DNA from 2 places in the Streptomyces sp. ALB3 genome. Region 2 is predicted to be linked to the other one. Evidence: predicted binding sites of a transcription regulator. Region 2 holds the regulator's gene; the other holds the start of a gene.
The links. Region 2 encodes HrcA, which represses chaperone genes, less so after heat shock. Its sites were predicted from a motif close to TTNGCACTCNGNNNNNCNGAGTGCNAA; they were not measured.
Positions count from the first base shown of each region.

Region 1: groES (co-chaperone GroES) is a predicted target of HrcA. The motif match lies at 1,859-1,885, and genes of this name have one in related genera.

Region 1 covers NZ_JBISCE010000003.1:108,181-111,587, reverse strand. Annotated here, with positions in the region: gene groL (chaperonin GroEL) at 1-1,296, opposite strand, end outside; gene groES (co-chaperone GroES) at 1,395-1,703, opposite strand; gene ACHFIV_RS02415 (polysaccharide deacetylase family protein) at 1,990-2,928, opposite strand; gene ACHFIV_RS02410 (THUMP-like domain-containing protein) at 3,019-3,407, shown strand, end outside.
Region 2 covers NZ_JBISCE010000040.1:68,487-71,893, forward strand. Annotated here, with positions in the region: gene ACHFIV_RS26070 (nitronate monooxygenase) at 1-156, opposite strand, end outside; gene dnaJ (molecular chaperone DnaJ) at 278-1,417, opposite strand; gene hrcA (heat-inducible transcriptional repressor HrcA) at 1,418-2,434, opposite strand; gene ACHFIV_RS26085 (MBL fold metallo-hydrolase) at 2,599-3,321, shown strand; gene ACHFIV_RS26090 (DUF3097 domain-containing protein) at 3,347-3,407, shown strand, end outside.

The DNA.
Region 1 (3,407 bases), on a different contig from region 2:
CTTGCCGAGGTTGCCCTCGAGGACCTTGACGGCGTGGACCAGGGAGGAACCACCACCGGAGACGATGCCCTCCTCGACCGCGGCGCGGGTCGCGGAGATGGCGTCCTCCAGACGGTGCTTCTTCTCCTTGAGCTCCACCTCGGTGGCGGCACCGACACGGATCACGCACACGCCGCCGGCCAGCTTCGCGAGGCGCTCCTGGAGCTTCTCGCGGTCCCAGTCGGAGTCCGTGGACTCGATCTCGGCCTTGATCTGGTTGACCCGGCCCTTGACGTCGGCGGGGTCGCCGCCGCCGTCGACGATGGTCGTGTCGTCCTTGGAGACGGTGACACGGCGGGCGGTGCCCAGCACGTCGAGACCGGCCTGGTCGAGCTTGAGGCCGACCTCCTCGGCGATGACGGTCGCACCGGTGAGGGTGGCGATGTCGCCGAGCATGGCCTTGCGGCGGTCACCGAAGCCCGGGGCCTTCACCGCGACGGCGTTGAAGGTGCCACGGATCTTGTTGACGACGAGGGTGGAGAGCGCCTCGCCCTCGACGTCCTCGGCGATGATCAGGAGCGGCTTGGACGCGCCGGCCTGGATGACCTTCTCCAGGAGCGGGAGCAGCTCCTGGATGGAGCCGATCTTGCCCTGGTGGATCAGGATGTACGGGTCGTCGAGGACGGCCTCCATACGCTCCTGGTCGGTCACCATGTACGGGGACAGGTAACCCTTGTCGAAGGCCATGCCCTCGGTGAACTCGAGGTCCAGACCGAAGGTGTTGGACTCCTCGACGGTGATGACACCGTCCTTGCCGACCTTGTCCATCGCGTCCGCGATGAGCTCGCCGACCTGCGGGTCCTGTGCGGACAGCGCGGCCACGGCGGCGATGTCGGCCTTGTCGTCGATCGGGCGTGCGGTCGCGAGGAGCTCCTCGGACACGGCCTTCACGGCGGCGTCGATGCCCTTCTTCAGGGCGGCCGGGGACGCGCCGGCGGCGACGTTGCGCAGGCCTTCGCGCACGAGGGCCTGGGCGAGCACGGTGGCGGTGGTGGTGCCGTCACCCGCTACGTCGTTGGTCTTGGTCGCCACCTCCTTCACCAGCTGGGCACCGAGGTTCTCGTACGGGTCGTCGAGCTCGACCTCGCGCGCGATGGTGACGCCGTCGTTGGTGATGGTGGGAGCGCCGAACTTCTTGTCGATGACGACGTTGCGGCCCTTCGGGCCGATCGTCACCTTCACCGTGTCGGCAAGCTTGTTGACGCCGCGCTCAAGGGCGCGACGGGCGTCCTCGTCGAACTTCAGGATCTTCGCCATGGGCTGAGCTGTCCTCTCAAACGAACTGCGCCCCTCGCCACCCGGCTAGTTATTTCGCAGGGGGCCAGGGGCGCAGAACACAAGCAAACGTGGGTGAATTACTTCTCGACGATCGCGAGAACGTCGCGGGCCGAGAGGACGAGGTACTCCTCGCCGTTGTACTTCACCTCGGTGCCGCCGTACTTGCTGTACAGAACGACGTCGCCGGTCTTGACGTCGAGCGGAAGGCGCTCGCCGTTCTCGAAGCGGCCCGGGCCCACGGCCAGGACGACGCCCTCCTGGGGCTTCTCCTTGGCGGTGTCCGGAATGACCAGGCCGGAAGCCGTGGTCTGCTCGGCGTCGAGCGGCTGGACCACAATGCGGTCCTCGAGCGGCTTGATCGCAACCTTGGTGCTGGTGGTCGACACGATCCGGTCTCCCCCTTCGGAGATCTCACGGGGTTTAACAGTCTGTGGGGTGGCGACCGGACCGATCCGTCGTCGCGGGTGCCGGACCTGCCCTGTCGCGCAGTTGTGCTGGCACTCTCCATCGGGGAGTGCCAGCACTGAGACTATGGCCGCGATTAGCACTCGGTCAAGCGGAGTGCCAATTCACCACCCTCGCGTGGCGTCGCGGGACCGGCGCACCCCCGGACAACGGGGGAGACCGCCGCGGTGTTCCGCACCGGCGTGTCCCGGCGTCCGGACGGCCGCGTCAGACGTAGTCCTCCAGTCTGGCCACGGCGTAACCCTTGTCCGTGACCGTCTTCATGACGTGGCGAATCATGTCGGTCATGGATCCCTCCCAGTCCTCACGGCCCCGGAAGTGGGTGAGGATGATGTCGCCGGGGTGCAGGTCCTGGTCCCACTCGCGCCACTCCATGTGGTCGGGGAACGCCTCGGCCGCCCACAGCGGTACCGCCTTGATCCCACAGGACGCGGCGACGCGCAGGGTGTCGCCGTTGTAGTTGCCGTACGGCGGCCGGAAAAGGGTGGGGCGTGCGCCGAAGTGCTTCTCGATCTTGTCCTGCTCGCCACAGATCTCCCGCCGCTGCTCGGCCTTCGAAAGCCCCGGGAGATAGCGGTGGTTGAGTGTGTGGTTGCTCAGGGTGACGCCCCTGGCCTGCATGTCCTTGAAGTAGCCGTAGTCGTCGCTCACCACGTAGTCGCTGAGGAAGGCGCTGTACGGGATCCTCAGTTCCGTCATCATCCGCAGCAGTTCGGGGTCCTTCTCGGCCCCGTCGTCCATCGTCAGGAAGACGACCCGCTCCTTGGTGGGCACGGTGGTGAACACCGGCGGTAGCGTCTCCCCGCCCTCCACCTCGAAGCCCTCACGGGTGGTGATGCGGGGCTTCACGGCGGGCGGTGCCGGGGCGGCGAGCGGCACCTTCGCCAGGCCCCACTTCTTCGCGGCGACGGCGCGGGCGGCCTGTTCCCGCCGCACGCGCTCCGCCCGGGCCGCCGCGGGACCCCCCGGCTGCGCGGCGGCGGCGCCCGGCTGCCCGGCGACCGGCTTCCGCCGGTCCTCGCCGCCGCCTCCCGCGCCGTCCCCGCATCCGGAGACGGCGGCGCCGACCAGCAGGGCGGCCAGGACCGCTCGGACCGTTCCGCGACGCTTCGCGGGGGTATTTTCCTTTTGTCGTACTAGTTGCATGGCGCCGCATCCTGCCACCGGGGCGCCGGCGGTCTCCGGCGACACCTCCGGCGGGCCCGCCGCGTCCCCCGACTGGCTCACAATGGACCCGTGAACGCCCTTCCTCCTGCCGGTCAGGCCGACCCGCTCGCCTCCTTCGCCGCCCTGCGCACCCCCGAGGGCGCCGCGCTCCTCGAAGAGCTGCGTGACCACGACCCGGCCCGGGAGCTGGCGACCGCGACCAGGCTGCGCCGCACCCACCCCGCCGCCCTGGTGTCGGCGGCGCTCGGACAGGCGCGGCTGCGGCAGCGCGCGGTGGCGAAGTTCGGGGCGGCCGACGCCCACCGCATGTTCTTCACCCCCGCCGGCGTCGAGCAGGCGACGCGCACCTCGGTAGCCGGCCACCGCGCCGCGCGGTTCGCGGCGCTGGGCGTACGGAGCGTGGCCGATCTGTGCTGCGGCATCGGCGGCGACGCGATCGCCCTGGCCCGCGCGGGAAC
Region 2 (3,407 bases):
GTTGTACATCCCGTCCGCCGTCTTGTAGCCGGCGGCGAGGAGGCCGAGTCCTCCGGCCTCGGCGACGGCGGCGACCAGCTCCGGGCGTGACACGCCGCCCGCCATGGGGGCCTGCACGACCGGGTACCGGAAGAGATCCGTCAGCGCCAAGGACATGACCGCATCGTGCCACGTCCGGCGGATCGTGCCGAATCAGCCCTTTCGGACGGCGGACCGGCCGCCACACGCACGGCACCGCCCGCCGGTGAGGAACCGGCGGGCGGTGCGGCGACGGGGATCAGCGGCCGTTGAAGGCGTCCTTCAGGCGGGAGAAGAGTCCCTGCTGGCCCGGCTGGAACTGGCCGGTGGGCCGCTCCTCGCCGCGCAGCTTCGACAGCTCCCGCAGGAGGCGCTCCTGCTCGGGGTCCATCTTCGTCGGGGTCATCACCTCGACGTGCACGATCAGGTCGCCGCGCCCGCCGCCGCGCAGGTGCGTGATGCCGCGCCCGTGCAGCGGGACCGACTGGCCGGACTGGGTGCCCGGCCTGATGTCGATCTCCTCCAGACCGTCGAGCGTCTCCAGCGGCACCTGGGTGCCGAGCGCCGCGGCGGTCATCGGGATGGTGACCGTGCAGTGCAGATCGTCGCCGCGCCGCTGGAACACGGCGTGGGAGAGCTCGTGGATCTCGACGTACAGATCGCCGGCGGGACCGCCGCCGGGGCCGACCTCGCCCTCGCCCGCCAGCTGGATCCGGGTGCCGTTGTCGACACCGGCGGGGATCTTCACGGTGAGGGTGCGCCGCGAGCGGATGCGGCCGTCACCGGCGCACTCGGGGCACGGGGTCGGTACGACCGTGCCGAAGCCCTGGCACTGCGGACAGGGCCGCGAGGTCATGACCTGGCCCAGGAAGGACCTGGTGACCTGGGAGACCTCACCGCGGCCGCGGCACATGTCACAGGTCTGCGCGGAGGTGCCGGGGGCGGCGCCCTCGCCACTGCAGGTCGTGCAGACGACCGCCGTGTCGACCTGGATGTCCTTGGTCGTACCGAAGGCGGCCTCGTTGAGGTCGATCTCCAGCCGGATCATGGCGTCCTGGCCGCGCCGGGTCCGCGAACGGGGCCCCCGCTGGGCCGCGTTGCCGAAGAACGCGTCCATGATGTCGCTGAAGTTGCCGAAGCCGCCGGCTCCGAACCCTCCCGCGCCACCGCCGCCGCCCGACTGGGACAGCGGGTCACCGCCGAGGTCGTAGACCTGCTTCTTCTGCGGGTCCGAGAGCACCTCGTAGGCGGCGTTGATCTCCTTGAACCGCTCCTGGGTCTTCGGATCCGGGTTGACATCCGGGTGCAGCTCGCGTGCGAGCCGACGGAATGCCTTCTTGATCTCGTCCTGAGATGCGTCGCGGCGCACGCCGAGTACGGCGTAGTAGTCCGTGGCCACTTACGACTCCGCCAGGATCTGTCCGACGTAACGTGCCACTGCGCGTACCGCTCCCATCGTTCCGGGGTAGTCCATGCGGGTCGGTCCGACCACGCCGAGTTTGGCGACTGCCTCGTCGCCCGAACCGTAGCCGACCGCGACGACGGACGTGGCGTTGAGGCCCTCATGGGCGTTCTCGTGCCCGATCCGTACGGTCATGCCCGAATCCGTTGCCTCACCGAGCAGCTTCAGCAGCACGACCTGCTCCTCCAATGCCTCCAGCACCGGCCGGATCATCACAGGGAAGTCGTGCCCGAAACGGGTGAGGTTGGAGGTGCCGCCGATGATCAGCCGCTCCTCCGTCTCTTCGACCAGTGTCTCGAGGAGGACGGAGAGCACCGTCGATACGGTTCCCCGGTCCTCGGTCTCGAAGGACTCCGGCAGGTCCTGCACCAGCTGCGGGACGTCCGCGAAGCGCCGCCCGACGACCCGGCTGTTGAGCCGGGCCCGCAGATCGGCCAGTGACGAGTCACCGAACGGTGCAGGACAGTCGATCATACGCTGTTCGACCCGGCCCGTGTCCGTGATCAGGACGAGCATCAGCCGGGCCGGAGCCAGCGACAGCAGCTCCACGTGCCGGACCGTCGACCGGGTCAGCGAGGGGTACTGGACGACGGCCACCTGCCTGGTCAGCTGCGCGAGCAGCCGGACCGTGCGGCCCACGACGTCGTCGAGGTCGACCGCGCCGTCGAGGAAGTTCTGGATGGCCCGGCGCTCCGGCGACGACAGGGGCTTGACGCCCGCGAGTCTGTCGACGAAGAGACGGTAGCCCTTGTCCGTCGGAATGCGTCCCGCACTCGTGTGCGGCTGGGCGATGAAGCCCTCGTCCTCCAGCACCGCCATGTCGTTGCGCACGGTGGCCGGGGAGACCCCGAGGCTGTGCCGCTCCGTGAGCGCCTTGGAGCCGACGGGCTCCTCGGTGCCGACGTAGTCCTGGACGATGGCACGCAGCACTTCGAGTCTGCGTTCGCTGAGCACCGCGCACACCTCCAGCTGTGGTTCTTCGGTTTCCGACTGGCACTCTGTGCGTTCGAGTGCCAGCATCCCCCCGGTCAGTGTACGGGGGCGAGGTGGGGCAGGGGCAAGGGCGACCGGCCACGCCCTCCCGGGACTGCGCAGGTCGTTGCCGATAGCGTCGTCGTATGGACGCCTCTTGGGAAGAGTTCGGCTGGGAGCGGTTGGGCAACGGTTCGGGGCGGCGACGCCTTCCCGTCTGGGACGCGACCGCCGCGCTGGTGGCGGGTACCGACGGTGTGCTGCTCTACGACACCGGTTCGTCGCTCCGGGAGGGCGCCGGGCTGCGGACCCAGGCCGAGGCACTGCTGGGCCGGAGGGTGACGCATATCGCACTGAGCCATCCGCACTTCGACCATGTCCTGGGCACGGCCGCGTTCTCCGGGGCGGAGGTCTACGGGGCGGTCGGCACGGCGGAGCTGCTGGGCCGGGGCGCCGAGGAGCTGCGCGCGGACGCGTTGCGGCACGGCATGAGCGAGGCGGACGCCACTGCGGCCACCGACGTGCTGGTGGCTCCGCGGCATCAGGTGAGCGGCGAGTGGACGCTCGACCTCGGCGGCGGGTTCCAGGTGCTGCTGGCCAACGTGGGCCCCGGTCACAGCGGCCACGACCTCGCCGTGCTGGTGCCGGGCTCCCCCGTCGTGGTGCTCTGCGGCGATCTGGTCGAGGAGTCCGGCGAACCGCAGGCGGGGCGGGACGCCGTCCCCTCGCGCTGGCCGGCGGCGCTGGACCGGCTGCTGGAGCTGGGCGGCGAGGACGCGCTGTACGTCCCGGGGCACGGGGCGGTGGTGGACGCGGCGTTCGTGCGGGCGCAGCGCGATCAGCTGGCGGCTCGCTTCGGCGTGTCGTGAACAGGCGCCCGTTTATCGTCGTGCCATGCGCAGCTACCAGCCGGATCTGACTCTGCCGTGGAAGAAGTCCGCCCCCGCCCCCGAGG